DNA from 2 places in the Kribbella sp. NPDC050124 genome. Region 2 is predicted to be linked to the other one. Evidence: riboswitches for the same ligand, from Rfam matches in the RefSeq annotation. Region 2 holds a riboswitch; the other holds the start of a gene.
What was found. Region 2 has a riboswitch for FMN ahead of ribB (3,4-dihydroxy-2-butanone-4-phosphate synthase). Riboswitches for the same ligand answer to the same signal wherever they lie in the genome.

Region 1: it holds a riboswitch for FMN, as region 2 does, so the genes downstream of both, ribD (bifunctional diaminohydroxyphosphoribosylaminopyrimidine deaminase/5-amino-6-(5-phosphoribosylamino)uracil reductase RibD) here and ribB (3,4-dihydroxy-2-butanone-4-phosphate synthase) in region 2, are expected to answer to the same signal.

The regions. Positions count from the first base shown of each region.
Region 1 covers NZ_JBITJU010000008.1:264,400-279,830, forward strand. Annotated here, with positions in the region: gene ACIBL3_RS21080 (VWA domain-containing protein) at 1-462, shown strand, start outside; gene ACIBL3_RS21085 (serine/threonine-protein kinase) at 985-2,196, opposite strand; FMN riboswitch at 2,638-2,771, shown strand; gene ribD (bifunctional diaminohydroxyphosphoribosylaminopyrimidine deaminase/5-amino-6-(5-phosphoribosylamino)uracil reductase RibD) at 2,911-3,939, shown strand; gene ACIBL3_RS21095 (riboflavin synthase) at 3,940-4,551, shown strand; gene pnuC (nicotinamide riboside transporter PnuC) at 4,548-5,216, shown strand; gene ACIBL3_RS21105 (bifunctional 3,4-dihydroxy-2-butanone-4-phosphate synthase/GTP cyclohydrolase II) at 5,218-6,456, shown strand; gene ribH (6,7-dimethyl-8-ribityllumazine synthase) at 6,456-6,926, shown strand; gene ACIBL3_RS21115 (class I SAM-dependent methyltransferase) at 6,931-7,560, shown strand; gene ACIBL3_RS21120 (MFS transporter) at 7,587-8,729, shown strand; gene ACIBL3_RS21125 (VOC family protein) at 8,844-9,284, shown strand; gene ACIBL3_RS21130 (hypothetical protein) at 9,310-10,275, opposite strand; gene ACIBL3_RS21135 (helix-turn-helix transcriptional regulator) at 10,337-11,305, shown strand; gene ACIBL3_RS21140 (NAD(P)-dependent oxidoreductase) at 11,515-12,153, shown strand; gene ACIBL3_RS21145 (anthrone oxygenase family protein) at 12,153-12,629, shown strand; gene ACIBL3_RS21150 (P1 family peptidase) at 12,581-13,549, opposite strand; gene ACIBL3_RS21155 (MBL fold metallo-hydrolase) at 13,548-14,249, shown strand; gene ACIBL3_RS21160 (phosphoribosyl-ATP diphosphatase) at 14,290-14,553, shown strand; gene hisG (ATP phosphoribosyltransferase) at 14,600-15,431, shown strand, end outside.
Region 2 covers NZ_JBITJU010000001.1:967,813-983,243, forward strand. Annotated here, with positions in the region: gene ACIBL3_RS04865 (Gfo/Idh/MocA family protein) at 1-766, opposite strand, end outside; gene ACIBL3_RS04870 (cupin domain-containing protein) at 778-1,512, opposite strand; gene ACIBL3_RS04875 (FGGY family carbohydrate kinase) at 1,744-3,150, opposite strand; gene ACIBL3_RS04880 (nucleoside hydrolase) at 3,286-4,182, shown strand; gene ACIBL3_RS04885 (ABC transporter substrate-binding protein) at 4,179-5,483, shown strand; gene ACIBL3_RS04890 (carbohydrate ABC transporter permease) at 5,493-6,407, shown strand; gene ACIBL3_RS04895 (carbohydrate ABC transporter permease) at 6,526-7,422, shown strand; gene ACIBL3_RS04900 (sugar phosphate isomerase/epimerase family protein) at 7,456-8,451, shown strand; gene ACIBL3_RS04905 (transketolase) at 8,448-9,359, shown strand; gene ACIBL3_RS04910 (transketolase family protein) at 9,356-10,324, shown strand; gene ribB (3,4-dihydroxy-2-butanone-4-phosphate synthase) at 10,308-10,931, opposite strand; FMN riboswitch at 11,023-11,156, opposite strand; gene ACIBL3_RS04920 (DUF4038 domain-containing protein) at 11,209-12,708, shown strand; gene ACIBL3_RS04925 (sugar-binding transcriptional regulator) at 12,734-13,705, shown strand; gene ACIBL3_RS04930 (threonine/serine exporter ThrE family protein) at 13,705-15,057, shown strand; gene ACIBL3_RS04935 (DUF4185 domain-containing protein) at 15,063-15,431, opposite strand, start outside.

The DNA of each region.
Region 1 (15,431 bases), on a different contig from region 2:
GTCTCACTCACCCGCAAGGACAACGACAGGGCCTTCACTGTCCCGATCACGCTGACAGTCGGAGTGGTCGGTACGCCGGGCACCGGCAAGCCCGAGTACGTCGACGGCGCCACCCCCGTCGCCGGCACCTCAGTCACCCCGTCACCGACCGCCACCCCCTCGGAATCCGGCAACGAGAACGAAAACGGCAGCACCCCCCAGGCCGGCGGCCCCGTCCAGGGCAACCCGCCCAACTCCACCGACACCACCCCCATCGCCCTCATCGCCGGCCTCTCCGGCGGCGGCGTAGTCCTCCTCCTGGTAGGCGCCCTAGCCCTCCTCCGCCTTCGCCGAAAGCCCGCCATAACCCAACCAAGCGCCACCGCATGGCGCTCCGGCCCCCAGCAGTACCCCAACCACCCCAATCCCAGCGGCCACCCCAACCAACGCGGCCAACGCCCGTCCCAACCGCCGTACAACTAACCCGCCACGCACCCCACCAGAGCCCGGGCCCACAGCCCGGGCTCTGCCCACGTCAGCCGGCGCCGTGCTGTTGATCTCACCCGTGACGCATCCCGCCTCAGTAGCCCCTGGAACCTGCCCCGCGTCAGGCCTCAGTTAAGGAGGAGCCAGGAGCCTGCGGCTAGCGGGCCTCCAGCCCTTGGACACCCGATCGCACGGGCAACTCCGAGCCAACCAACGCCATGGCCTGCCCTCGCCCCACTCCACCCCGGCGCCTCGCACGCGTCAGCAACGTGCAAACCCTCGGTGGGCCAACCGGTCCCTCCAACCGACGTTGCAGAACTCGGTCAGCAGACACACGGCCAACTCACCGCCGTCCGCCCGCCCTAACGCCGGACCGCCCGCCTAACGCCGGACCGCCGACTCGACCGCCGGACCGCCGGAGCTCCGGCTCGACCGCCGTACGGCGAGCTGAGCGGACCTGCTGCTGACCAAGCGGTCATGGGGCGCTTCTCAAGCTCCGGAGCCGTCTGGGGTTTGGTGCTACTTGAGGACGAGCCAGGTGGCTGTTCCTAGGAGGGCTAGTGCTCCGGTGAAGCTCAACGAGGCGACCCAGACGAGCAGGCGACTGCCGGGGCGAGCGGCCTGGGTGGTGGTAGCGGAGGCGGGGGATGCCGAGGCGGGTGATGCCGAGGTGGTCGGGGATGTGGCGGGGGTGTGCGAGGGGTGGATTCGGGCGGGGGTGGGTATGGCGGGGCGGGCGGCGACGCTGGCGTCGGCGGGGCCTGTGGTTGATGTCGGGGTTGTTGGGGTGGTGGGTTCTGGGGCGGGCGGCGGGGTTGGGTAGTGGGCGGGGTTGGTGGTTGATGGTGGTGGGGTTGGGGCTGGGATGGGGTTGGTTGGGGGTGGGCCGGTGGGGGTCCATGGGGGTGGGAGGGGTGGGAGTTGGTCGAAGACTTCGGGGGAGTCGGGGTGGGTGGACCAGGGGGTGGTGGAGGTGGGTGGGAGGGCGCCGGACTCGGCCAGGAGGCGGCCGGCACCGCGGGCTGTGGTGGGGCGGTGAGTGGGGTCGGTCGCCGTACTGCGGTGGATGAACTCGGCGAGGGGGCCTTCGACGGGTGGGAGTTTGCCGTCGGGGCCGGGGCGTTCGCCGGTGAGGAGTTCGGCGGCGACGGCGCCGACTGTGTAGAGGTCCTGGCGGGGGTCGGGATCGGCGCCGGCGAGTTGTTCGGGGGCAATGTAGCCGGGGGTGCCGAGGATTGTGCTGTGACGGGTCATCCGGGGTTCGTCGAGCAGGCCGGCGATGCCGAAGTCGGACAGGCGCAGGTGCGGGCGGCCCTTGCCGGTGGCGTCGAGGAGCAGGTTGGCGGGTTTGAGGTCGCGGTGTACGACGCCGGCCGCGTGTACTGCGGACAGGCCGTGCAGCAGTTGGTCGAGCAGTACGGCGACGTACGACGTCGGTAGTGGGCCGTGGTCGCCGAGCAGGGTCGCAACCGAGCCGCCGCGGACGAGGTCCATCGCGAACACGACCTTGTCGTCGTCAGCCGCCCACCCGTGCGGCGCCACCACGTGCGGGTGCTCGATCCGCAGCGACTGCTCCCGGACGAACCGCAGCAGGGTCGCGGCGTCGTGCTGCCCGAGCACCTTCGCCGCCACGTACGCCGACCGCCGCAGGTCCCACGCCCGCCACACCGAGCCCATCCCGCCGGTCCCGATCAGATCGATCAGCCGATACCGCCCCGCAAACGCCTCCACCGACGAAAACCTACCGCCCCACCAGCCGAGCCCACCCCAACCACCACGAGCCCCCAGCCACCTCGACCTACCAGTCACTGCCGGGTTATCGCACCGATGCCGTGCTGTAACCCGTCAGCGGTGAAACAGCTGTCGGTGGGGATCAGCCCGCCGACAGTGAACCAAACCGGCGGCCGGGGCATGGTCGCGAAGGTGGTTGGGTGGGGTGGCGCTGGGCTGATGGGGTCGGGTGTGGCCGCTTGTCCTGGGCGTTGGGGTGGGGTGCGGCCGCTTGTCCTGGGCGTTGGGGTGGGGTGGCCTGAGGGGGGTGCGGGCGCTTGTCGTGGGCGTTGGGGTGGGGCTGAGGGTGGGGGTGAGCGTTGGGTGGGGGTGACCAGGATGTGACCTGGGTCCTGGTGGGGTGGGGTGGGGGTGGCACACTTGAAGTACGAGTGAACCCACTCGCGTGCTCCGGGGTCGGTGTAATTCCGAGCCGGCGGTGACAGTCCGCGACCCGGCCGCAGCAGTTGAGCGGCCGGTTGACCTGGTGGAATTCCGGGACCGACGGTGAAAGTCCGGATGGGAGGCGCACGCGATCGGCGGGTGCGCTCTGACGTTCGGCAACGCGACCCACAAGGTCTGCCGCGAGGTGCGGCGAGCGACCCCCGGACGGCAGTGCGTTTGCGCCGGTTGTCACGACCCCCGGAGTGCGTCCGTGACAACGAGGGACCGTGAGTGAACAACGCTTCGCCGATCGACGTCGCCTGGATGCGGCGTGCGATCGAGCTGGCCGCGAAGGGTATCGGCAGCACCCACCCGAACCCGGTGGTCGGCTGTGTCGTCACCGGCCGGGACGGGCATCCGGTCGGTGAGGGCTTCCATGCCGTTGCCGGTGGCCCCCATGCCGAGATCGTGGCGCTGACGATGGCCGGCGACCGGGCCCGCGGCGGTACGGCGTACGTGACGCTCGAACCGTGCAACCACACCGGCCGGACCGGGCCGTGTGCCGACGCGTTGATCGAGGCCGGTGTCGCGCGGGTCGTGTACGCCGTACCGGACCCAAACAGGCAGGCCGCCGGCGGCGCCGAGACGCTCCGGAACAAGAACATCCAGGTCATCGAGGGCGTGCTGCAGGAGGAGGCCGAGGCGGTCAACCACGTGTGGCTGCACAGCGTCCGGATGGGCCGCCCGTTCGTCACCTGGAAGTTCGCGACTACCTTGGACGGGCGGTCGGCCGCGCCGGACCGGACCAGCAAGTGGATCACGGGACCGATCGCGCGCGCCGACGTACACCGCAAGCGGGCCGAGTGCGACGCGATTGCCGTCGGCACCCAGACCGTGCTGGACGACGACCCGGAGCTGACGGTCCGCGACGAGCACGACGTACCGGCGGCCCGGCAGCCGCTGCGGGTCGTGGTCGGCGACCGGGAGATCCCGGAGACCGCGAGGGTCCGCAACGACCGCGCGCGGACACTGATCCTGCCGACGCACGACCCCGCCGAGGTGCTCCGGCAGCTCGACGACCACCACATCCGGCACCTCTGGCTCGAGGGCGGCCCGACGCTGGCCGCCGCCTTCCTGCGCGCCCAGCTGGTCGACCAGATCGTCGCGTACGTCGCCCCGGCCGTGCTCGGCTCCGGGTACGCCGCGATCGGCGATCTCGGCGCGGAATCGATCGACCACCTTCGGCGGTTCAAGCTAGCGGACGTCACCCGTCTCGGCGACGACGTCCGGCTGACCCTGACTCCTCTTGGAGGGAAGTAGATGTTCACCGGCATCATCGAAGAACTCGGCACCGTCGAGTCGCTGGACCTGCTGGACGGAGACGCCGCCCGGCTCACCATTCGGGGCCCGAAGGTGACCGAGGACGCCGGGCATGGCGACTCGATCGCGGTCAACGGCTGCTGCCTGACGGTGATCGAGCACGGTGCCGGCGTCTTCACCGCCGACGTGATGCGCGAAACCCTGAAGCGGACCAGCCTGGGCAGCCTGGACAAGGGCTCGAGCGTCAACCTCGAGCGTGCGGTCACGGCTCACGCCCGGCTCGGTGGGCACATCGTCCAGGGCCATGTGGACGGCACCGGGACGATCGCGAGCCGCACGCCGGCCGAGCACTGGGAGGACGTTCGCGTCGCGACCACGCCCGAGATCCTCAAGTACGTCGCCGAGAAGGGCTCGATCGCCATCGACGGCGTCTCCCTGACCGTCACCGACGTGGACGACGCGACCGGAACCTTCGGGGTCAGCCTGATCCCGACCACGCTCGAGCTGACTGTGCTCGGCCGCAACGCGGTCGGCGACACGGTCAACCTCGAGGTCGACGTGATCGCCAAGTACGTCGAGCGGCTGCTCACCGCCAAAGGAGGGGACCAGTGATCGACTGGTTGCTGCACTCGGAGGTGGAGATCGCCGGCTCGCCGGTGCTCGTTCGCGAGATCGTCGGCAACGTGTTCGGCCTGGGCAGCGCCCTGTTCGGCATGCGCCGGCTGGTCGCCGCGTGGCCGGTCGGCATCGTCGGCAACGTCCTGCTGTTCACCGTCTTCGTCGGCGGCATCTTCGACACGCCGCAGGACAAGGATCTATGGGGTCAGGCCGGTCGCCAGGTGTTCTTCGCGCTGGTCAGCCTCTACGGCTGGTACCGCTGGTACCAGACCCGCCACGGCGGTGCGGGCAAGGCAGTGCAGCCGCGGTGGGCGACCACGCGTGAACGGCTCGAACTTCTCGGCATCGCGGTCGTCCTCTACGCGATCTCGTACGTCGTCCTGCGCGAGCTCGGCTCGTGGGGACCGCAGTGGGACGCGTGGATCCTGACCGGCTCGATCCTCGCGACGTACGGGATGGCTCGCGGGTTCGTCGAGTTCTGGCTGATCTGGATCGCCGTCGACGTGGTCGGCGTACCGCTGCTGATCCAGGCGAAGTTCTACCCGTCGGCGACGATGTACATCGTCTACGGGTTGTTCTGTGTCGTCGGGTTCGCCTCCTGGTGGCGGATCCAGAACCGGGAGCGGACCGTGGCTCCGGAACCAGTGGTGGTGGGCTGACATGGGTGATGTGCTGAAGCTGGACACGATCGAGCACGCGATCGACGAGATGCGGGCCGGGCGGCCGGTGATCGTGGTCGACGACGAGGACCGCGAGAACGAGGGCGACCTGATCTTCGCCGCGTCCAAGGCGACACCGGAGCTGCTGGCGTTCCTGATCCGGTACAGCTCCGGCGTGGTCTGCGTCCCGATGGAGGGCGCCGAGCTGGACCGGCTCGGCATCCCGCTGATGACCCCGCACAACCGGGAGCGGATGCGGACGGCGTACACGATCTCGGTCGATGCCCGCGACGGCGTCAGCACCGGGATCTCGGCCGCCGACCGGGCCCGGACGATCCGGGTGCTGACCGACTCCGCGTCCGAGCCGTACGACGTCGTCCAGCCGGGGCACGTGTTCCCGCTCCGCGCCCGCGACGGCGGCGTCTTGGTGCGGCCGGGGCACACCGAGGCGTCGATCGACCTGGCCCGGCTGGCCGGGCTGACGCCGGCTGCGGTGATCTCGGAGCTCGTGAACGACGACGGCACGATGAAGCGCGGCCCGGAGCTGCGTGAGTTCGCCGACGAGCACGGGCTGGTGCTGGTGTCGATCGACGATCTGATTCGCTACCGGCGCCGTACCGAGAGCCAGATCCAGCGCGTCGCGACCACCACCCTGCCGACCCAGTACGGCGATTTCGTTGCCCACGGCTACCGGAACGTCGTCGACGGGTCGGAGCAGCTGGCGCTGGTCCGCGGCGAGATCGGGGACGGGCCGACGCTGGTGCGACTGCACTCGGAATGCCTGACCGGTGACGTGTTCGGGTCACTGCGGTGTGACTGTGGTCCGCAGCTGGACGAGGCGCTGCGTCAGGTGGCGGCCGAGGGCGGTGTCGTCGTGTACCTGCGTGGGCACGAGGGCCGTGGGATCGGGCTGCTGCACAAGCTGCAGGCGTACGAGCTGCAGGACGCGGGCCGCGACACGGTCGACGCGAACCTGGACCTCGGGCTGCCCGCGGACGCCCGTGACTACGGCACCGGCGCGCAGATCCTGGCCGACCTCGGTGTCACGTCCGTCCGGCTGCTGACCAACAACCCGGACAAGCTGGCCGGCGTCCAGGGCTACGGCATCGATGTGGTCGAGCGCCGGGGCATCTCGATCGACCCGACCGAACACAACCTGCGGTACCTGCGGACCAAGCGCGACCGGATGGGCCACCACCTGCCCGCCGGTGTCCTCGCCGAAGAGAACGGAGCCGGCTGATGTCGGGCAGTGGAGCACCCACCATCGAGACCCCGCGGGCCGACGGCGCCCGCGTCGCGATCGTCGGAGCGCAGTGGCACCCGAAGGTCACCGACGCCCTGGTGGCCGGGGCGATCCGCGCGCTGGACGAGTCCGGCGTCACCGATTACACGGTGATCCGGGTGCCGGGATCCTTCGAGCTCCCGGTCGCGACGTTGCACGCGGCGAAGAGCGGGTACGACGCGGTGATCGCGCTCGGAGTCGTGATCCGCGGGGATACCCCGCACTTCGAGTACGTCTGCCAGGCCGCGACCGAGGGCCTGATGCAGGTCGGCGTGAGTACGGGCGTCCCGATCGGCTTCGGCGTACTCACGTGTGACAACGACCCGCAGGCGCTGGACCGCGCCGGGCTCCCGGACAGCCGCGAGGACAAGGGCTACGAGGCAACCCAGGCCGCGCTCTCGACCCTGGTGGCGATCCGTAGCCTTTAGCCTCATGGACTGGCACCGCTGGCACGGCGACTACGACGTACCCGGTTCGTTCCTCGCGCGGCGTCTGGAGGTTGTGCAGGCGCAGCTCCGGCTGGCGCTGGATGCTGCGCCGCCCGGCCCGCTGACGGTGGTGAGTCTCTGCGCCGGCGAGGGCCGCGACCTGCTCGAGGTGCTGCCCGGGCACCCACGTCGTGACGATGTGCGGGCCCGGCTGGTCGAGTTGGATCCACGCAGTACGGCGGTTGCCGCGGAGGCGATCCGGGTCGCGGGGCTGACCGACGTCGAGGTGGTCGAGGGCGATGCGGCGTTGACGGATCAATACCGGGGGCTGGTGCCGGCGGACGTCGTGCTGGCGTGTGGAGTGTTCGGCAATATCGTGGACGCGGACATCGAGCGGACTGCCGACACGTGCCGGCAATTGAGCAAGGCCGGCGGCACGGTGATCTGGACTCGGCATCGGGGCGCGCCGGATCGGGTGCCGGCGATTTGCGAGTGGTTCGAGGAGCGCGGGTTCGAGCGGGTGTTCGTGTCCGATCCGGAGGCTGGTTTCGGGGTCGGCGTACATCGGTATCGCGGTGTGCCTGAGCCGCTGGTGCTGGGGCGGAGCATGTTCACGTTTGTCCGCGACCTGTGAGGTACCGGCCGCTGATTTGGTTGGCGGTGGCAACGTTCTCGACGGGGATCGACGGATATGTGCTGGCTGGGTTGTTGCCGGCGATTGCTTCGGATTTGCGGGTGGTCGAGGCGGTGGCCGGGCAGTTGGTGTCGGCGTTTGCGTTGACGTCGGCTCTGGCGGCGCCGTTGCTCAGTACGGCGACCAGTCGCTGGGAGCGGCGGCGGACGATCGCGCTTTCGTTGGGTGTGTTCGTCGTGGGGAATCTGGTCGTGGGACTCGCGCCTGGGTATTCGGTGGCCCTCGGCGGGCGGGTGGTGGCGGCGCTTGGGGGATGCCTGCTCAATGCGGCTGTTACCGGTTATGTGATCGCGTTGACGCCGGCCAAGGATCACGGCAAGGCGTTGTCGTTTGTGCTCGGCGGGTGGATGGCGGCGACTGCGCTTGGCGTGCCGGTCGGTTTGGTGCTCGGGCAGTCGAGCTGGCGGTTCCCGATGATTCTGGTCGCGGCGGTGGGGACCATCGCGTTGGCCGGGATCGTGCTGAAGCTTCCGCGCTTGCATTTGCCGGCCGGCACGTTGGCCGACCGGCTGCGCCCGCTCGGTCAACCACGACTGCTGGCCGGCCTGCTCGTCACGACGGGCATCCTTTGCAGCAGCTACACCTGCTTCACCTACGCCACGCTGATCCTCGCACCTGCCTTTCCCGGCGAGTGGATGATCATCCTCGTCATGTTCGGCTACGGCCTGGCCAGCATGCTCGGCAACGCGGTCACCGGGCGGCTGACTGACCGCTTCGGTGCGCTCCGGGTGCTGACCGTCGTACTGATCGGGCTGCTTGTGGACGCGGTGCTGGCCGCGCTGGTGTTCAAGGTCAGCGGTGTGGTGGCTGTTGTCGGTTTGCTGTGGTTCTTCGCCGCCGGCATCGGCAACGGCGGCGCGGCAGTCCCCCAACAGGCCCGCCTAGCCGCCCTCGCCCCCGACTCCGCAGCCATAGTCATGGCCCTAAACGGCAGCGCCATCGCCCTCGGCTGCGCCCTAGGCAGCGCCCTAGGCGGCGTAGCCCTAGCCGCCGGCACCCCCGCACCCGCCCTCCCCGCCGTCGCCGCGTTGATCCTGGCCCTCACCTTGACCCTCCACGCAGTCCTTCCCGCGCGCGCTATGCAGCCACTCCTTCGTCGCGACCGCTAGGCGCGCTCCCTGGTTCCCGCGCGCGGCCGTTGATGACTTTGAGGCCATCGAGCTTGGCCGAGCCAACTTCAGGTGTCAGCGTTGAGCCTTGGATGACAGATCGGACGAGTGGAGATGCGCGTGGAGAACACAACCGCTACCAACAAGACGATGGAAACCTCGGGCCATGCCCTGTTCAGCCGGCTCGCACCTGTTCTGAACGTCGCCGACCTCGCGGCCGAACGGGAGTTCTACGAACGGCTGGGTTTCCCGGTGATCTACGAGGGGCCGGAATACCCGTCGTTCATCGCGTTCGGCACCGACAGCATCCATTTCGGTATCCAGCAAGCGCTCACACCGAACGACCCCCCAAGCGTGCTCACCTGGCAGATCGCAGTCACCGACGTCGACGCCGCGATGGAGCGCTGCCGAGCCGCGGCGGTGGACTTCGAGCTCGAGCAGAACGATCCCGCCCCAGGCTGGAGCTATCGGCGGCTGATCCTGAGAACCCCCAGTGGCTTCCGGCTTGTACTGGAAGGCGAGTCCGAGGCTGCGCGCAGTGAAGGCCACAGCTGAGCAGCTGGGTAGCGCGTGGGGAGGACTAGCTGGTTCGGGTGTGTTGCATTTTCCAGTTGGGGGTCCAGGTGTGGCCGTTGTCGGTGGAGAAGGATTGTTGCCAGGCGGCTTTGTCGGTGCCGGGGGTCCAGGTGAAGCGGACGTCGATTGGTTGGCCTTCCCAGGTGTCGGGGCCTTCGAAGGTGCCGGTGCCGTCGTCGGTGAAGGAGCCGATCACGGGGGTTTCCAGGTGGCCGCGGAGGCTGTTGATCCAGTGGATGGCCCACGTCTTCGACGTCGGGTTGTAGATCCGCAGCGTCGCGCCCCGGAACCCTTCGGTCGGGAACCACCCCTCGTCGAAGCTGACCGCACCGTCGAAGTACGACCACACCTCCATCTGCGACTCGACGTCGTACCACTCGGCCGGCGAACCCAGCGCGGGCTTCCGCCGGCTGTTGTGCATGTCCCAGCGCCCGACGAGGAAGTCGAAGTCGCCGGTCAGCTTCGGTACGTCGAGGGGCGGGGGCGGCGTGTCCCGGCGAGTGAAGTCCATGACCCAGTTGAGTTCCCAGGTCTCGCCGCCGTCGTTGGAGTAGCACTGCTCCCAGTGCGCGGTCTGCTCGGTGATGTCGGACCACTCGTAGCTGACCATCACGGTCTGCCCGTTCACCACCTCGTCCGCGCCGACGAGCCGGCAGGACGTGCCGTCGGCCGTCCAGCCGCCGCGGACGGGCGGGTAGAGCTCCATGGTGCGGCCGTCGATCCACCAGATGCTCCACTCCTTGGCCTCCGGGTCGAACAGCCGCACCGACATCCCGTACGACGACCTCGATGGGAACCGCATCTCGTCGATGCTGATCGCCCCGTCGAAGTGCGTGCGCGCCGTCGTGGTGCCCTCGAACTCGTTCCACTCGTCGCAGCCCACGAAGACCTGCTTCAGGGTTCGGTGCCGGACGTCGAAGTACCCGTTCAGGAAGTCGAAGTCGCCGGTCACCTTGGTCCATGTCGTCATGCAGCCAGCATCCGATCGATACCTGACAGCGAGTGGCAGTGTTCGGAGCTAACCTCGTGACATGCGTTCAAGCCGGCTGCTGTCGATTCTGCTGTTGCTGCAGACCCGCCGGCAGCTGACCGCGCGCGAGCTCGCCGACGAGCTGGAGGTCTCGCTCCGCACGATCTACCGCGACGTTGAGGCGCTCGCCGCAGCAGGCGTGCCCGTGTACGCCGACCAGGGCAGAGCCGGCGGTTATCGCCTAGTCGAGGGATACCGCACGAAGCTGACCGGACTCACCGAGCAGGAGGCCGCCGCGCTCTTCCTCGTCGGCATGCCCGGCGCTGCCGCAGCGCTCGGTCTCACCGCGGAGACGAGTGCGGCCGAGCTCAAGCTGCTGGCCGCGCTCGCCCCGGATCAACGCGACCGCGCCGGTCGGCTGAAGAACCGCTTCCACCTCGATCTGCCCGCCTGGTACCAGGACGCCGAGAACTCGCCCCACCTGTCCGCCGTCGCCGACGCTGTACTGCACGACCGCCGGATCAAGGTCCTGTACCGCCGCTGGGAGGCGCCCCGCGAGGTCGAGCGCGTGCTCGAACCGTACGGACTCGTCCTCAAGAACGGCGCCTGGTACGTCGTCGCCGCAACATCCGGCGGGATCCGGACCTACCGCGTCTCCAGCATCCTCGAGCTCACCCCGACCGACGAGGAGTTCGAGCGCCCGGCCGACTTCGACCTCCCGGGCTTCTGGCAGGAACGCCTGGCCGGCTTCGACCAGACCCGCTTCACAGCCGAGGCCGTCGTACGCGTGTCGCCGCACCTCGCCGCGCACATGCACGACGTGTCCTTCCCGACCCTGGTGAAGGCAGTCGCCGCCGCCGATCCGGCCGAGGACGGCAGCGTGACGGTCACCATCCCGATCGAGTCCATCGGCAACGCCGCCGCGACCCTGTCCCGCTTCGGCAACTCCCTCGAGGTCCTGGACCCACCAGAACTGCGAACCGAGCTGGCAGCCCTCGGCCGCACTCTCCTGAACCTCTACGAGTCCTGACCCAGCGTCTCGGTCGCGGATCGGCCGGCCTCGGCGCCGCGCCGGAGGAAGCCGGCGATCACTTCGAGCTCGTCCTGGGTGTAGTCGTTCAGTACGTCGTCCGCCGGCGGTGACGGGGATCACCCGGTTGCGCCTGTTCCATATACTATGATTTCCGTACTATATGAGGTGCAGATGACTTGACTGACGATAGCGCAGGAGGAGTACGGATGAGGCTCACGGTTTTCGGTGCGACGGGCGGGATCGGCGGTCACGTCGTACGGCAGGCGCTCGATGCGGGGCACGAGGTGGCGGCGGTGGTGCGCGCGTCGTCGTCGTACGACGTGGCGCATCCCAAACTCGAGGTGGTCCGGGTCCCCGGACTGACCTCGGCCGAGCCGCTCGTGGAGGCGGTGGACGGGAGCGACGCGGTCATCTCCGGTGTCGGGCCGCGCGGGCGCAAGGACGGGCCGGTCGCCTCCGGCAGCACTCGCTCGATCCTCGCGGCGATGAGGAAGACCGGTGTACGGCGCTTTGTCGCGGTGAGCGCGGCGCCTCTGGGCCCAGACGCCCCGGACGAGAGCTTCGTCAACCGGCGTCTCCTGCTGCCGATGATGAACGCGGTCGCGGCCGACGTGTACGCCGACCTTCGGGTGATGGAGGGCGACATCAGGACCAGCGACGCCGACTGGACGATCGTCCGCCCACCGAAGCTCACCAACGGCAGACTGACCGGTACGTATCGCACGGTGGTCGGCGGCACTGTCTCCCGCGGCTTCACCATCTCGCGCGCCGACGTTGCCCACCTCATGTTGGCCGCCCTCACCACTCCCAACACCATCAACCAGCCGGTCGGGGTGGCGTACTGATGGACAGGCTCGTACGGACCGCCAGTCTGCTGTTCACTGGCCTGTTCGCCGGCTTCCTGCTCGGCGTCCTCGTGCTGGAGAACTCTCTCCGCGGGTACGGCGCCGCGGTCTACACCCAGGTCCGTCAGGTCGAGTTGGACGCCCTCGACACGCTCGCGTCGGTGACGCTGATCCCGGCGATCATCACGACCGTGGTCCTAGTGGTGCGCGGCAGCAACCGGCGGACGGCTCTCCTGGCAGCCGCATTGCTCGTGCTGGTGTTCGTCACGTCGCTCGTTGTCAACCTGCCGATCAACGCAGACCAGGCTGACTGGGCAGTGCAGAGCCCGCCGGCAGACTGGGCGGAGGTGCGGGACCGCTGGCAACTGGCTCACCTGGTCCGCACCATCGCCGCCCTGCTTGCCTTCGGTGCTCTCGCCGTCGGGACTCAGGTGAGTCGGGCGGTTCCAGTCAGGCGTGAGTGGGCGACGGCGTGAGCGGTGCGCCCCTCGAAGCCGGTGGTGGTTGTGGCCATGGTGAGGGAGTTCAGGAGGGCCTCCTCGGTTGACTCCATCGTGGCTTGGAAGACCGGGCGGAGATCCTTCTCAACGATGGCACCTTCAGCCCGTGTGCTGAAGGCGATGGCGTAGTCGCCGCTGCCGGGGGCGTAGTCGGAGCCGACGCGGGACATGGCGAACACGGCGCGGCGGGCGACCCGGCCCAGCTGACGGGCGTCCAACGGCAGGTCGGTGGCGACGACGATCATGCAGGAGTTGCCGTCGGCATCGAGCGGGGGAGCCGGGATCTCGGTGCCGCGGACGGTGAGGGTGCCGGAGAAGTTGGCTTGGACCAGTACGCCGATCGTCCCCGAGTCGACCGTGCGGGACGCCGTACCGATGCCCGCCTTGAAGCCGAGGGCCGTGGTCCCGGTGCCGGCTCCGACGCAGCCCTCGGCCGGCAGTTCGGACGAGGCAGAATCGAGCGCGGCGTGGACGTGTGAAGCCGTGATCGGGCGGCTGCGGATGTCGGAGAGATGGCCGTCGTTGGTCTCGCCGACGATCGGGTTCAGGCTGGTGGCGCGCGGGTTCAGGTCGAGCAGCCAGGTGAGCAGCGCGTCGGCGACCCGGAAGACGCTCAGCGTGCCGGTCAGCAGGATCGGCGTCTCGATCACGCCCAGCTCGTCCACCTGGGTCGATCCGACGAGCTTCCCGTACCCGTTGCCGACCGCAACCGCTGCCGGGAGGCCGTCCGCAAACGAGGCCGGCACGATCGCGGTCACCCCGGTATGCAGGTCGCCCGAGGAGATCGTGGTCTGGCCGACACGCACACCAGGTACGTCGGTGATCGCGTTGAGCGGCCCGGTCGGCAACGTGCCGATGGTGATCCCGAGCTCGCGGACTCTCCGGGGAGTTTGCATGCCAGCTATCGTCAACCAGGTGCTGGAACAGCTGAACGGCCGGGTGTGGCTCTACCCGCCCGACCCCGATCCCGACGCCATCCGCCCGTCGGTTGCGGTGATCGCCGACGACCGGGGGAGTGTCGTGATCGACGCCGGCAACAGCCCGGAGCACGCCCGCGAGGTCCAGGCGGCGATCGCGCAAGCGGAGCTCCCCGCCGCCCGTTGGCTGGTCTACACGCACCACCACTGGGACCACGTCTGGGGAGCCTGTGCCTGGGACGACGTCACCGTCGTCGCCCACGCAGCCGCCGTCGAGATCCTCACCATCGAGGCCGAACGCCCGTGGAGTCACCGCTACCTGCACGACCAGGTCAAGGCGAACCCCAAGCTCGGACCCAGCTTCCGCGCCCGCGCCCTCGCCGTACCCGACTGGACGGACTTCCGGATCGTCCTCCCCGACCAGACCTTCGACGACACGCTGACGCTGCCGACCGGCGTCGTACTGCGTCATGTCGGTGGCAACCACGCGCCCGACTCGCTGGTCGCGATCGACTCCGGCGTGATCCTGCTCGGCGACGCGTTCTACCCGCCGCCGTTCCACCTCCGGGCCGAGTCCGACACCATCGACCACGGCATGGTGAAGCGCCTCCTGGCCGAGAATCACACCTGGTACGTCGATGCTCACTCAGTGCCACGGGGTCCCGGTAGGCGGACCTGAGCGGACGGCGTCACCAGGGGGCCTCTAGGCTGGGCGCGCGATGAAGACCTTTGAGGAACTGTTTGCCGAGCTGGGCGAGAAGGCGCTGACGCGGCCGGAGGGATCCGGGACCGTGGCGGCGCTGGATGCCGGCGTGCACGCGATCGGCAAGAAGCTGGTCGAGGAGGCCGCCGAGTCCTGGATGGCCGCCGAGTACGAGAGCAAGGAGCGGGCCGCCGAGGAGCTGTCCCAGCTGCTCTACCACGCGCAGGTGATGATGCACGCGCTCGGCCTGGACCTCGACGACGTGTACCGACATCTGTAGGAGCTGATCCCGCACACCATCGGTTCACTCCAGAAAGGGCAGTGTCATGCTGCGCGTCGCAGTACCGAACAAGGGCTCGCTGAGCGAGGCGGCCACCGAGATCCTCTCCGAAGCCGGCTACAAACAGCGCCGGACCACCAAAGACCTGACGCTGACCGACGCCGCGAACGAGGTCGAGTTCTACTACCTGCGGCCCCGCGACATCGCTGTGTACGTCGGCGAGGGAACCCTCGACGTCGGGATCTCCGGGCGTGACCTGGTGCTCGACTCGCACGCCGACGCCGAGGTGATCATGGAGCTCGGGTTCGGCGGGTCCACGTTCCGGTTCGCCGGTCCGCCCGGGGCCGCGACCTCGATCAAGGACCTGGCCGGCAAGCGGATCGCCACGTCGTACGCCGGAGTGCTCGCCGACCACCTGGCCGAAAACGGGGTCGACGCCTCGGTCGTCCGCCTGGACGGCGCGGTCGAGTCGGCCGTCCAGTTGGGCGTCGCGGACGTGATCGCGGACGTCGTCGAGACCGGTACGACGCTGCGCCAGGCCGGGCTCGAGGTGTTCGGCGAGCCGATCCTCAAGTCCGAGGCGGTGCTGATCAAGCGGCACGGCGTGGAGACCCCGCCGAACGGGCTGCAGCAGCTGGTCCGCCGGCTGGAGGGCGTCCTGATCGCCCGGAACTACGTGATGATGGACTACGACATCCGCGCCGAGCAGGTCGACGCCGCCACCGCGGTCGCGCCCGGTCTGGAGTCGCCGACGGTGTCGCCGCTGCACCGGCAGGGCTGGGTCGCCGTCCGGGTGATGGTCCAGCGCGCCGACGCGCAGCGGATCATGGACCAGCTCTGGGAGGTGGGCGCGCGTGCCATCCTCACCACGGACATCC
Region 2 (15,431 bases):
TGCCGCCCTCCAGCTCGAAGACGCCGTACGCCGCGTCGTCCGCGGTGGCGGTGTACTCCTGGCCCTGCTCGTCGTACCGGGTCGGGATGTGGGTCGCGCCCTGGCAGTAGACCGACTTGACCGGGCCGAAGATCTGGTCGAGCACGTACCGCCAGTGGCAGAACATGTCGACGATGATGCCGCCGCCCTCTTCGGACTTGTAGTTCCAGGACGGCCGCTGCGCCTCCTGCCAGTCACCCTCGAACACCCAGTAGCCGAACTCGCCGCGGACCGAGAGGATCTGGCCGAAGAACCCGCCGTCCACCAGCCGCTTCAGCTTCCGCAGGCCGGGCAGCGAGAGCTTGTCCTGGACCACGCCGTTCTTCAGGCCCGAGTCGCGGACCAGCCGGGCCAGGTCGACGGCGGCCTCCAGGCCCTCGGCGATCGGCTTCTCGCAGTAGATCGCCTTGCCGGCCTCGACCGCCGCGCGGACACCCTTCTCGCGCAGTTGGGTGAGCTGGGAGTCGAAGTAGATCTCCACGTCCGGCTCGGCCAGCGCCTCGGCCAGGTCGGTGGTCCAGCGGGTCAGCTCGTACTTCTCCGCGATCCGGCGCAGCTTGAGCTCGTTGCGGCCGACCAGGATCGGCTCGGGGATGATCATGGTGCCGTCGGCGGCCGGGATGCCGCCCTGCGCACGGATCGCCACGATGGAGCGCTCGAGGTGCTGGCGCAGGCCCATCCGGCCGGTGACTCCGTTCATCACGATGCCGATGCGTCTCTCGTTCACAGTCTTGCCTCTCACGAAGTGATGTCGTAAATGTCGAGGCGACCGCACATGCCGTGCCGGCCGAACTCGGTGGGGGCGGGAAGGTCATGGAGCTCTGCGGTCTGCAGGTGCGGCGCGGTACCGGCCTCGAGGGCGTCCAGCGCGGCGCCGGTCTCGTCGGCGAGCCGGCGGGCGCCCTGCTCCCAGCGGCGTCGCCAGTCGGCGAGCTGCGGCTGGACGATCCGGACCGCGGCCGCGTAGAAGTCGTCGAGCGCCGTCGGGCCGTCCGCCTCGACCGACTCGCGCAGTACGGCGAAACCCTCGAGCGCGAGGTCGCGGCGGGCCATCGCGGACGGGGTCCGCGCCTCACCCTCGCCGGTGAGGGCAGTCGCCTTCAGGTACGTCTCGCGGTCGGTCAGGTGCTCGGGCGGTAGCGTGAGTACGGCGTCGCCGGCCTCGGGGAGACCGGAGTTCGACATCAGCGTGAGGATCTGCAGCTCGCCGCCGTTCACCAGCCGGTGGATGGTGCCGGGGTCGAACCAGACCACGGTGCCGGCCTGGAGCGGGGTCTCGGCGAAGCCCTTCGGGGTCAGCGTCTGGACCGCGCCGGCGCCGGCGATCACGTAGTACCCCTCGGAGCAGGCCAGGTGGACGTGGGGCGTGCCACCGACCAGGCCGTCCGGGGCCTCGATGTCGTACACGGACAGCCGCGAGATGCCGATCCCGCCGGGGAGTGCCACCGCAGCACCCGGCTCGAACTCGCACATGCCGAAGCCTCCCTCGCCACGAGCCTTGGAAAGGGCTTTCCAGGCCTTGTGACCGCAACCTTAGGTGGGCTGTCACGACGAGTCAACCTGTAACGGAAAGCGATCTCCGACCGCATCCGGTCACCCGCTCACTGTCACCCTCTGGTTGGCTGACCCACCGGGATGAGGGTTGGCCCACCGGATTCCGGTAGGGGAACCCACACGCTGGTTGGCTGACCCACCGGAGGGGGGTCAGGTGGTGCGGGTCGCGGCGACGGCGGCGGACCAGTGGGTACGGCGGTTCGCTCGGGAGGCGGCGTCGATCGCCGGCTCGAAGGTGCGGGCGGAGCGGCTGTCAGCCCAGCCGGTGGTCTCGCCGAGCGTGGTCCAGGCCAGTTCGGCGGCGCCGAGGGCGCTGACCTCGGCGACGTCGGACGCCTCGACCGGGTGGCCGAGCAGGTCGGCCTGGGTCTGCATCAACAGCCCGGAGACGGTCGCGCCGCCGTCGGCGCGGAGCCGCCCGGGAGTGCCCGGGATAGTGTCGACGATGTCGCAGATCTGGTGCGCGACCGCGTCCACGGACGCCCGCGCGATGTGGGCTCGGGTGGTCGAACTGCTCATCCCGGTCAGCGCGGCACGGGCGTTGCGATCCCAGTGCGGCGCCCCGAGCCCAGCGAACGCCGGCACGAGTACGACGCCGCCCGCATCCGGCACGGTGTCCGCGAGCTCTACGAGTGCACCGACGTCGGGCACGCCGAGCATGCCGGCCGTCCACGCGAGCGCCGCGCCGGACGACACGATGTTCCCTTCGAGCGCGTAGAGCGGCTGATCCGTCAGCCACGCGAGCGTGCAACCGTCGGCGACGAACGCGTCGACCGGCGTCATCACCGACGACCCGGTCCCGTAGGTCGCCTTGATCATCCCGGGCTGCGTGCATCCCTGCCCGTACATCGCGGCGTGCGAGTCGGCCAGTACGGCGACGATCGGGATCCCGTCGGCGAGTCCCGGAACGCCTTTGGTGTGGCCGAATCCGCCGTTCGACGGCCGCACCTCCGGCAGGACCGACCGCGGTACGCCGAAGGCCTCGAGCAACGACGTGGACCAGTCGAGGTCGAGAACGTCGTACAGCAAGGTGCGGGACGCGTTGCCGGCCTCTGTTAGATGCTCTTGGCAACCAGTCAGGCGATGGACCAGCCAGGAGTCGACGGTGCCGACGCGATCGGGTTTCGCGTTCTCGAGCAGCCAGTGCAGCTTGGGGGCGGAGAACATCGCGTCCACCCGCAGACCGGTGCGCTCGCGGACCAGGTCATCGAGCTCAGTTGGCAGCGCGGCGCACCAGGATGTCGTCCTGACGTCCTGCCAACCGATGACGGGCCCGACCGCCTCGCCTGTGTCATTCCACCCGACGACCGACTCACGCTGCGTGGACAAGGCGATCCCGACCACCTCAACCGCGCCGGCCGACGCCAAACACGCCGAGATCGCCGCGAGCACGCTCTGCCACAGCCCCTCGGCGTCCTGCTCCGCCCAGCCCGGCTGCGGCGTCGACAGGCCGACCGGCGCGGACCCGGTCGCCAGCACAGATCCGTCAGCGCCGACGAGCACCGCTTTCGAGTTGGTCGTGCCCTGGTCGACCGCAAGCACAGCAGATCCACCCACGTCGAGCGCCCTTTCGATCGGACAACTTTCAACCGAGGTCTTGACGGGACTCTAGCGCCGTGGTGAAACTCAGGTCGACAGGTTATGCACTACTGAATATCTATTCAAAGTGACGAGTCGAGGAGGTCAGCACAGGTGGCGAAGCCGAGTAGACGCCGGGTGATCATCAACACGGACGCCAAGAACGAGGCGGACGACCAGTTCGCGATCGTGCACGGGCTATTGTCGCCCACCTTCGACATCCGCGGGCTGATCGCCGCGCACTTCGGCACCCGGCGGTCGGACCGGAGCATGGCGGAGTCGCGCGAGGAGATCGACCTGCTGCTGGACCTGATGGACCTGACCGGCCAGGTCCCGGTCGCGGACGGGGCGCCGACCGGGATTCCGGACGAGCAGACCCCACTGGACTCGCCCGGCGCGCAGTTGATCATCGAGGAGTCGAAGCTGGCCTCGAAGGACGACCCGCTGTTCGTGTCGTTCCTCGGCCCGCTGACCGACATGGCCTCCGCGATCCTGCTGGACCCGGAGATCGTGCACCGGGACGTGATCGTGATCTGGATCGGCGGCCGCGGCTACCACGGCTACACGTCGTACCCGGGGATCGAGTTCAACCTGTCCAACGACATCCACGCCGCGAACGTGGTGTTCGGCTCCGGGATGACGGTCTGGCAGGTGCCCAGCGACGTGTACACCAAGGTCTCGGTGAGCTACGCGGAGCTCGACGAGAAGATCGGCGACGCCGGGCCGCTCGGCAAGTACCTGATCGAGCAGTTGCACGAGTGGAACGCCACCTACCACGGCGAGCCGATCGAGTCCCGGTCCCTCGGTGACTCACCCGCGATCGCCCTGATGCTGTACCCCCGCAGCGGGGACATGCGGGTCCGGCCGGCGCCGCGGTTCGGCGTCGACGGCTGGTACCTGCCCGGGACCGACAACCCCATCAGTGTCTGCGAGCAGGTCGACGTCCGGTTCCTGCTGGAGGACATGTTCGCCAAGATCCGCCGCTTTGCCCGCCAAAGGAGCAAGTCATGACAGGCAACACCTTCACCCGCCGTGGATTCCTGGGTCTCACGTCCGCCGCCGCAGCCGGCGTCGGTCTGTCCGCCTGCACCGGGGGTGGTGCGTCGACCAGCGGGAGCGGTGGCGCCACCGGCGCGGCCTCGAACAACCTGCGCCTGTTCACCTACGAGGGTGACGAGACGATCGGCCTGCTGAAGGCCCAGGTCAAGAAGTTCGACGAACAGAACGGTACGACGACGACCGTCGACAGCCTGCCCGGATCGGGCGCGGCCGTGTACCCGGACAAGCTGCGCACCGAGCTGCTCGGCGGGAAGGGCCCGGATGTGTGGCGGATCTGGGGCGGCCAGATCGGGGCGCCGTTCGCGAAGGCCAAGCAGGCGCTCGACCTGGCGCCGTACTACTCCAAGTACGGCTGGGACTCGAAGATCAACACCTCGGCGATCGGCGGGATGACGTTCGACGGCGTGAAGACCGGGGTGCCGTTCGTGTCCCTCGGGATCGGCGCCTGGTACAACAAGTCCCTGTTCGCGAAGGCCGGGGTGAGCGCCCCGCCGACGACGTACGCCGAGCTCGAGGCGATCAACGACAAGCTGGTCGCGGTCGGGGTGACTCCGCTCGGGACCGGGGGCAAGTACGGCTGGCACATCATGCGGCTGTTCGAGTACCTGCTCGAGCACACCGCCGGACCGGAGCTGCACGACAAGCTGCTGACCGGTGCCGAGAGCTGGGACCGGGCCGAGGTGGTCGAGGCGTTCACGCTGTTCAAGAAGTGGCAGGACAAGAAGTGGATGCCGCAGGGCGCGCTCGGTCTCGACCCGGCCGACATCGAACCGGCGTACGTCCAGGGCAAGACGGCGTACACGATCACCGGGCCGTGGACCGAGGCGGCCGCGATCCTGACCGCGAAGAAGAGCCCGGCCGCGTTCGGCAACTTCGAACTGCCCACCGACAAGCAGCCGGCCCGGCACTCGGGCTTCGTCGAGGGCTACATGATCAACGCCAAGACGGGCAACGCCGACAAGGCCGCGGCGCTGATCGACTTCATCGTGAAGCCCGAGACGCAGAAGGCGATGCAGGTCAGCGCCTCGACGGTCAAGGGCGCCGAGCCGGACCCGAAGGCGCTGCCGCTGTCGGCGGAGTGGGCGCAGAAGTACGGGAGCAACCCGTTCTACACGATCCAGGACCAGGCGTTCCCGAAGAAGGAGGCCGACCAGTACTTCAGCGTGCAGAGCGACCTGTTGCAGGGCTCGGTCACGCCGGACGCGGCGGCGAAGAAGATGCAGGAGATCGTCTCCGCCTGGGCGAAGGGCTGAGTAGGGCTCATGGCGACGGTCGCACTCTCCAAGCCTGCTAAGGCCGCGAAGGTCAAACGGGGTGGCAAGTGGTCACCCTGGTTGTTCGCCCTGCCCGCCTTGGTGGTGTACGTCGCGTTCCTGGTGTACCCGGCGTTGTCATCACTGTGGTTCAGCCTGACCGACTGGGACGGCCTGAGCGCGACGTACAGCTTCGTCGGGCTGCAGAACTACGTCGACCTGCCGAAGGACCCAGTCGTGGTCACGGCGGTCCGGAACAACGTGATCTGGACCGTCGTGACGATCGTGGTCCCGACCGTCATCGGGCTCGCGCTGGCGATCGCGCTGAACGGCAAGGTGCACGGCAAGCCGGTCCTGCGGCTGATCTTCTACACGCCCGCCGTGCTGCCGCTGGTCTCGATCGCCTCGATCTGGGGCTGGCTCTACAACCCGCAGTACGGCGCGATCAACTCCTTCCTGCGACTGCTCGGGCTGGACGGGTTGGCGCAGCCGTGGCTCGGGCAGGACTCGACCGCGTTGTGGGCGGTGATGGTGCCGGCCATCTGGTTGCGCACCGGCTTCCCGATGCTGCTCTACCTGGCCGCCCTGCAAGGGATCCCGAACGAGCTCTACGAGGCCGCGACGGTCGACGGCGCGAGCCGTTGGCAACAGTTCTGGCACGTCACGATGCCGAGCCTGCGGCCGGCCCACTACATCGTGCTGGCGTTGTCGCTGATCGACTCGTTCAAGGTCTTCGACATGATCTACGCGATGACGTACGGCGGCCCCGGTACGGCGACGCAGGTGATGGGCACGTGGATGTACGCCAACGTCTTCCAGTACTACCAGGCCGGTTACGGCACCGCGATCGCCGTGGTGATCACCCTGGTGGCGATCGCCGTCGGCATCCCGTACGTCCGGTCCCAGACGAAGGAGGCGTCATGACTGTGCTTTTGGCCGGGCCTCCGGCGCCGGCGTGGTCATGGGGCTGGAACTCCCGGCCTTCCCTCGTCACTCCAGTCGCTTCGCTCCCTCCGCTCCTCAGTCCAGGCCGGGAGGCCCCATGACCTCGATCGCACCGGTCCGGGTGGACGCGCCCGTCGTACCGAAGGAAACCGAGCCGGTCAGTCAGCAGTCGAAGGGCCGTAAGGGCCTGGTCATCACGTTGGTGCTCGTGGTGGTGGCGCTGTTCTGGATCTCGCCGCTGGCGTTGCTGGTGGTCACCGCGGTCCGGCCGCTGGCGGACTTCGTCGGCAACGGGCCGCTGTCCTGGCCGGACCAGTTCACCTGGTCGAACTTCAAGGACGCCTGGGGGATCGGCAACTTCGCCACCACCTACCGCAACAGCGCGCTGCTGGCGCTGATCAAGGTGCCGCTCGGCGTGCTGCTCGCGGCGATGCTCGGGTTCGCGCTGGCCAAGCTGCGGATGAAATTCCGCACCACGGTGATGTTCGCGGTGTTCCTCGGGCTGACCATCCCGATCTACATCACCATCGTGCCGGTCTTCATCATGATGCGCCAAGCCGGTGCGACCGACAGCATCTTCGGGCTGATCGGGCCGTACCTGGCGTTCGGCATCCCGTTCGAGGTGCTGGTGCTGCAGTCGTTCTTCCGGCAGATCCCGGACGAGATCATCGAGGCGGCCAAGGTCGACGGCGCCGGCGACTGGCGGGTGTTCTTCACGATCATCCTGCCGCTGTCCCTGCCCGCCCTGGTCACGGTCGCGATCCTGGACGCGGTGGCGACCTGGAACGAGTTCCTGTTCGCGTTGATCCTGCTGAACTCCGACGCCAACAAGACGATCCCGGTCGGACTGCTCAACTTCCAGGGCCAGTTCGCCAACAACAACACCGGTCTCGCGGCGGGCATCCTGATCGCCGTGGTGCCGATCCTGATCGCGTACACCCTCCTGCAGCGCTGGATCGTCGGCGGCCTCACCGCCGGCTCTCTCAAAGGCTGACCGAAACCGCCCCACACGAAGGAGTAACCACCAATGACTGACATGCCGGTCTTCGGCGCGGGTATCTGGCACTTCGCGACCTACAAGGACCGCTACGCCACCGACGGGTACGGCGACCCCGTCGGACTGCTCGAACAGATCGACCGCGCCGGCGCCGTCGGCGACCTGTCCGTGGTCGACCTGAACTGGCCGTTCGCCGGGTACGACGGGACGCTGGACGAGGTCAAGGACGCGCTGCAGCGCAACAACCTCAAGGCGATCGCGATCACGCCGGAGATCTACACCCGCGACTTCGTCAAGGGATCCTTCACCAACCCCGACCCCGGCGTCCGCAAGCAGGCGCTGGAGCTGATGCACAACGCCACCGAGCAGGCCTTGGACCTGGGCTGCTCGTACGTGAAGCTCTGGCCCGGCCAGGACGGCTGGGACTACCCGTTCCAGGTGGACTACCACGACATCTGGAACCTGGCGCTGGACGGCCTGAAGGAGCTCGTCTCCGCGCACCCGGACATCAACTTCGTGATCGAGTACAAGCCCCGTGAGCCGCGGGTGAAGATCATCTTCCCGAACGTCGCCCGGACGCTGCTCGGAATCGAGAAGATCGGCCTGCCCAACCTCGGCATCCTGCTCGACTTCGGGCACTCGCTGTACGGCCAGGAGACCCCGGCCGACGCCGCCCAGCTGGCGATCGACTACAACCGGCTGTTCGCGATCGACGTGAACGACAACCTGCGTGGCTGGGACGACGACATGGTGGTCGGCTCGGTGCACCTGGTCGAGACGTTCGAGTTCTTCCACACGCTGCGAAAGAACAACTGGGAGGGTGTCTGGCAGCTGGACCAGTTCCCGTTCCGCGAGGACAGTGTCGAGGCGGCCAAGCAGGCGATCCGTTTCCTCAAGGCGGTGCACCACGCGCTCGACGTACTGGACGACGAGGCGTTGGCCGCGGCGCAGGCGTCGCACGACGCGCTGGCCGCCCAGAAGCTGGTCCAGAAGGTGCTGCTGAGCTCGATGGCGGAGATCGTATGAGTCTGACGGTCGAACACACGACGATGCCGGTGCTGGGCAGGCTGCCGATCCACAGCAGCCGGGCCGAGCAGGTGGCGCACATCGCCGAGGCGGCCCGGCAGATCCGGATCCAGGACCTCAAGCTGGTCCACCACGCCGGCGCCGGCCACATCGGCGGCGACTTCTCCGCCATCGACATCCTGGCCACCCTGTACGGCGCGGTGCTCGACATCACGCCGGAGACGGTGGCCGATCCCGAGCGCGACCGGTTCATCCTGAGCAAGGGGCACGTCGCCGGCGCGCTGTACACCACGCTGGCCACCTTCGGGTTCCTGCCGGTCGACGAGCTCGCCACCTTCCTCAAGCCCGAGTCCGCCCTGAACGGGCACCCGAACCGGAACAAGGTCGCCGGGGTCGAGGCGAACACCGGTCCGCTCGGCCACGGGCTGCCGGTCGCGGTCGGGCACGCGCTGTCGGCCAAGCTGGACGTGTCGATGCGCCGGACCTACGTGCTGGTCGGCGACGGCGAGCTGCAGGAGGGCAGCAACTGGGAGGCGATGATGGCGGCCTCGCAGTACCAGCTGGACCGGCTGACCGTGATCGTCGACCGGAACCGGCTGCAGCAGGGCGCCACCACCAAGGAGACCAACGACCTGGATCCGCTGCCGGAGAAGGCGATGGCGTTCGGGTTCGCGGTGGTGGAGGTGAACGGCCATGACCACGGCGAGCTGCTCGACGTGCTGTCCGCCGTACCCTTCCGGCCCGGCAAGCCGACCTTCGTGATCGCCCACACGCACAAGGGGCACCCGATCTCGTTCATGAGCAACAACGTCGCCTGGCACCACCGGGTGCCGGACGCGGCGGAGTTCCGGCAGGCGCTGACCGAGCTGGAAGCTGTTGTTCCCGGATACGCCAAGGAGCAGGCATGACCGTTGTCGACACCACCTCGATCGCGGACCAGCCGCGGTACGACTGCCGGGACGCGTACGTCGAGACGCTTGCCGAGCTCGCGCACGCGGACCACCGGATCGTCGGGGTGGTGAACGACTCGGTCGGGTCCAGCAAGCTGAACAGCTTCCGCAAGGCGTTCCCGGACCGGTTGATCAACGTCGGGATCGCCGAGCAGGACATGGTCGGCGTCGCGTCCGGCCTGGCCAACGGCGGCCGGATCCCGTTCGTCTCGGCCGCGTCCTGCTTTCTGACCGGCCGCGCGCTGGAGCAGATCAAGGCCGACGTCGCCTACTCGAACACGAACGTGAAGCTGTGCGGGATGAGCCCGGGCGTCGCGTACGGCGAACTCGGCCCGACACACCATTCGATCGAGGACATCGCCTGGCTGCGCGCGATCTCCAACATGACCGTGATCGTCCCGGCCGACCCGATCGAGACCGCGGCCGCGCTGCGCTGGGCGGCGGCTTCGGACGGGCCGGTGTTCATCCGGGTCAGCCGGATGAGCGTGCCGAAGGTGTACGCCGACGACTACGAGTTCCGGCTGGGCAAGGCGATCACGGTCCGGGGCGGCGACGACGTGACGCTGATCAGCAACGGGACCGTGCTGTGGCGGGCGCTGGCCGCGGCCGAACAGCTCGCCACCGAAGGGATCTCGGCCCGGGTGCTGTCGATGCCGACGGTGAAACCGCTCGACGTCGAGGCCGTGGTCGCGGCCGCGCGGGAGACGGCCGGCATCGTCACCGCGGAAGAGGCGGTGTCCGGTGGCGGCCTCGGCGGTGCGGTCGCGGAGACCGTCGTACAGCAGCATCCGGCGCGGGTGTCGATCCTCGGGATCCCCGAGTTCGCGCCCACGGGGTCGGCCGGGTACCTGCTGGACCGCTACAGGCTCTCGCCGGAGGGCATCGCGGACTCCGCCCGCCAACTGGTCAAGACAAGTAGCTGACCAGGTCGGCGATCGAGATCATCGCGAAACCGTGAGTGTCGGCGAACGCACGCAGGTCGGGCCCGGTCATCAGGGTGCCGTCGTCGTTCATCAGTTCGCCGATCACGCCGACCGGCGGCAGCCCGGCCAGCCGGACGAGCTCGACGGTGGCCTCGGTGTGACCGGGCCGCTGCCGGACACCACCTTCCACTGCCCGCAGCGGGAGGATGTGACCGGGCCGGATCAGGTCCGTGGGCTGCGCCGCAACGTCGGCCAGCACGCGGACGGTCCGGGCCCGGTCGGCGGCCGAGATGCCGGTACCGATCCCGCTGCTCGCGTCGACCGACACCGTGTACGCGGTCAGCAGACTGTCCTGGTTGTCCGGCACCATCAGCGGCAGCTCGAGCCGGTCGAGGACCTCCGGCGCGGCCGGTGCGCAGACGTAACCGCTGGTGTGCCGGACCAGCAACGCCATCAGTTCGGGGGTCGCCAGGCTCGCGGCGAAGGTCAGGTCGCCCTCGTTCTCGCGGTCCTCGTCGTCGACGACCACGACGGGCCGTCCCAGGGCGATCTCGTCGATCGCGCGCTGGATGGTGTCCAAGTGCGTGGGTGCTGTCGCGGAATGCACGGTCGTTGTCCTCTCGGCCTGGCACTCCGGGGCAACGACAAGCTCCGCGGGCACGTCCGGCCACGACGACGGCAGCGCACCGCGAAGACTGCCACGTGCGTCTTCCCATCCGGACTTTCACCGTCGGTCCCGGAGTTCCACCGGGTCAACCGCAGTTCCTTGCGGAGCTGCGGGTCGCGGACTGTCACCGCCGGCTCGGAATTTCACCGACCCCAGAGCACGTGTGGTCTTGCTGTTCGCCGGTCAGTCTATCCGTCTCAACCACCCTTGGAGTGTCATGTCCATCTCAGTCTGGCGTGAGGTCGAGCTGTCGCTGACCCGCACTCACGACGAGCCGTACGCCGCCGAGGAGTGGGCGGACTTCGAGCACGAGAGCGGTCTCCGGCTGCGGCGTCCTGCGTTCTGGGACGGCGGTGACATCTGGCGGGTCCGCTTCGCCGCGCCGTCACCCGGCCGGTGGACCTGGACGAGTGGCTCGGACAGCGGCGAGCTCGACGTGGAACCGGCCGATCCTGACCAAAACAACCCGTTCTACGCGCACGGCTTCTGGCGGATGTCGCCCGGCGGCCGCAGTCTGGTGCACGCGGACGGCACGCCCGCCATCCTCGCCGGGGACACTGCGTGGGCGCTGCCCTGGCGAGCGACCCCCGAGCAGGTCCGGGAGTACGCCGCCGACCGGCAGGCCAAGGGGTTCAACGCCGTCCTCCTGATGACCGTGCAACCGGACATGCGTGCTGTCGGTCCGCGCGACCGGACCCAGGACGAGGGCTTCGCGGTCGGCTTCGAGGACCTCGCCGACGGACACCTGAACCAGTTGAACGTCGAGTACTTCCAGTACCTCGACGAACTGCTCCGGATCCTGGTCGAGCACGGGCTGGTCCCGGTGCTCCAGCCTGTCTTCCACGGCTTCGGCTGGAAGGGCCTCGACGTCGCCGGCACCGTCGTACCGCCGGCGGAGTACGCCCGCTACTGCCGTTACCTGGTCGCCCGGTACGGCGCTCAACCGGCGATCTACCTGGTCGGCGGGGACGGCTCGGGTCGCGAGCCCCAGATCGCAGCCGGCGGGGCCGAGGTCCACGCGACGGACTGCTACGCCCAGCCGACGGGCATCCACTACCGCCCACACATCCATGCGGACGCCCACCAGGACGCGGACTGGCTGGACTTCCAGTGGTGCCAGACGGGCCACAGCGGTGAACACGTGCCCGAGCGGGTGGCGGACATGTGGCGCAATCAGCCCGTCAAGGCGATCGCGAATGGCGAACCGACGTACGAGAACACCGGGCGGACCGGCGTGGCGACCGGCTGGTGGCAGGGGCACGAGGCGTGGAGCAACCTGTGCGCGGGCGGCACGATGGGCGTCGTCTACGGCGCCGGCAGCCTGTGGCAGTGGAAGCTGCATCCCGACGAGCCGGGGCACTCGGACTACTTCGCTGCGCCGGGCGCGGGCTGGCGGGAGGCGGTCGGCTTCGAGGGGTCGTCGTACCTCGGTCTGCTCACCAAGATCCTGCGTGGACTGCCGACGACCGACATGGAACCGGACTGGACCCGGGTGATCTCCGGCCGGGCGCTGAGCGTGCCGGGGCGGCTGCTGGTCATCTATCGGGAGCACGGCGGCACGGTGCCGGTGTTCGACGACGACGTACCGCTGCCGTACACGATCGTGGACCCGCGCGACGGCTCGGTGGTGGCCACCGGCAAGCGCGACTCGCCGCGGGCCGTCCTCCCCGACGCCGGTGGACAGCCCCGCGTGTACATCTGCCTGGCTGACCTATAGTCGTCGTCTGTTAGGGGGTCTCGACGTGAACAACCGCGCGGTGCGCCAGCCAGGGCTGGACGAGTTGCGGCTGCTGGCGAAGGTGGCCCGGATGTACCACGAGAAGGGCATCCGGCAGCCGAAGATCGCGGCCGAGCTCAACCTGTCCCAGGCGCGGGTCTCGCGGATGCTCAAGCAAGCCGTCGAGGTCGGCATCGTGCACACCGTGGTGACCATGCCGAGCGGGGTGCACAGTGACCTCGAGGACGAGCTCCAGGGCCGGTACGGACTGCGGGACGCGGTCGTCGTCGACACCCTCGGGATGGCGGACGACGTCCTCCCGGCGCTCGGCTCGGGCGCCGCGGCGTACATCGACATGACGCTCACCGGCGGGCACGTCATCGGCATCTCGTCCTGGAGCGAGACGCTGATCAGCGCGGTCGACCGGATGCCGCGCAAGAGCGTGCCGGTCGTGGACCGGGTGGTGCAGATCGTCGGCGGGCTGGGTGACGCGGCGGTGCAGATGCAGGCGACCCGGCTGACGGCCCGGTTCGCCGAGCTGACCGGTGGGATGCCGGTCTACCTGCCCGCCCCGGGCCTGGTCGGGACCCCGGCGGTCCGGCGGGCGATGATGAACGACGTGTCCGTTCGGGACGTTCTGGGCACCTGGGGACAGCTCACCGACGCCCTGGTCGGGATCGGCAGCCTCGAGCCCTCGCCGCTGCTGCAGCGCAGTGGGAACGCGGTCGCGGAGGCCGACCAGGACGAGCTGCGCCGGCTCGGCGCGGTGGGCGACGTCTGTTTCCGGTTCTTCGACGAAGAGGGAAAGCACGTGCGCTCGACGTTCGACCAGCGAGTCATCGGGGTGACCGCCAAGGAGCTTTTGGCGGTGCCGCGCCGGATCGGGGTGGCCGGCGGCGACCGGAAGTTCTCCGCGATCCGGGCGGCCCTGCTCGGCGGCTGGGTCAACATCCTGATCACCGACCTGGCGATGGCCAACCGGCTGCTCGACGCCTGATGGATCGCGAGGAGCAGCAGGACGTCTACCGGACGCTCGACCTGGCCCTGCGGGTCGGCGAGGTGCTGCTGTCCAGCGGCGCCGGTACGGCGGACGCCACCGCGACCATCCTCGGGGTCACCGCGGCCGGCGGGCTGCGCGGCTGCGAGGTCGACATCACCTTCACCTCGATGGCGATCTCGTACCAGGCGGCGCCCGACGTCGCGCCGGAGACCCACATCCGCCTCGTCCGCTACCGCTCGCAGGACTTCTCCCGGCTGACCGATGTCGATCGGCTGGTACGGCGACTCGCCCGGGGCGACGTGACCCGGGACGAGGCGAGTCGTGAGCTGGCGCGGCTGACTTCGGCGGGACCGCCGTACCCGCGCTGGAGCGCCGTATTGGCCTGGGGTGTGATGGCGGGTGGCGCGACGCTGCTGCTCGGTGGCGGCTGGTTGATCACGCTGGTCGCGGTCCTGACCGCGATCGTGATCGACCTGAACAACCGCTGGTTCAACAGGCAGCGGCTGCCCGCGTTCTACCAGCAGGTCGCGGGCGCGTTCGTCGCCACCGCGGTCGCGTTGATCCTGTACGCCGTCCACGCGCCGGTGAAACCGTCACTGGTCGTTGCCGCGGGCATCATCATGCTGCTGGCCGGGATCGCGCTCACCGGTGCCGTCCAGGACGCGATCACCGGGTACTACGTGACCGCGGCGGCTCGAAGTCTCGAGGCGATGCTGCTGACCGGCGGGATCATCGCCGGGGTCAGCCTCGGACTCACGTTGGGGATCAAGCTCGGGCTGCACGTCGGCATCGAGGCGCAGACGATCCAGTTGGCGAATCTGCCGATCATGGTCGGATCCGGCGCGTTGATGGCGCTGGCTTTCGCCTACGCGTCGTACGCGCCGCCACGGGCGCTGCCGCCGGTCGCGATCATCGGGGCGCTCGGGTCACTCGTCTTCACGCTGATGACGCGGGCTTCGTTCGGACCGGCGTGGTCGACGGCGGCTGCGGCTTTCGTGGTCGGTCTCGGGAGCTACTCGCTGGGGCGTCGTACCGGGGTGCCGCCGCTGGTGGTCGTGGTCTCCGGCACCATTCCGCTGCTGCCGGGACTCACCATCTACAAGGGCCTGTACGAGCTGATGGGGCTCGGCAACCTGATCGGCATCGTCAGCCTGGCCACCGCGGTCGCGATCGGGGTCGCGCTCGCGTCCGGGGTGATCCTCGGCGAGTACGTCGCGCAGCCGATCCGCCGCGAGGCCCGGCGACTCGAGGATCGCCTCGCCGGGCCACGCTTGGTCGGACCCCGCCGTCCGATCCGTCGCCGGACCGCATCCCGCCGGTCTCGTCGACGGGCTGCCCAGACTCAGTAGCCGCCTCAGCCGATCTCCTCCAGGACGACGTCGTCCAGTTGCAGCCAGACGTCTTGGCCGCGGCCGAAGAAGCCGCCGTACAGCTGGATCAGGGACTCACGACCGGAGTCGAACTCGACGCTGACCTTCTCGTACGCCGGGTGTGCCCCGCTGGTCTTCTGCGCGATCGTGCTGCCGCGCAGGGTGCGGACGCCGAGCATCGTCTCGGTGTTGTTCTCCGCGGTCCGCATCCAGGCGGACAGGCGGTAGCGGTGATGCGGCCGGACGGCGACGTTCTGCTGCAGCTGGTGAGTGCCGATCGAGTCACGGACGTAGGCGTTGTTGGCGCCGCTGTGGCCGAGGTTCGTCCGGTCGATGCCGCCGCGACCGTTGAG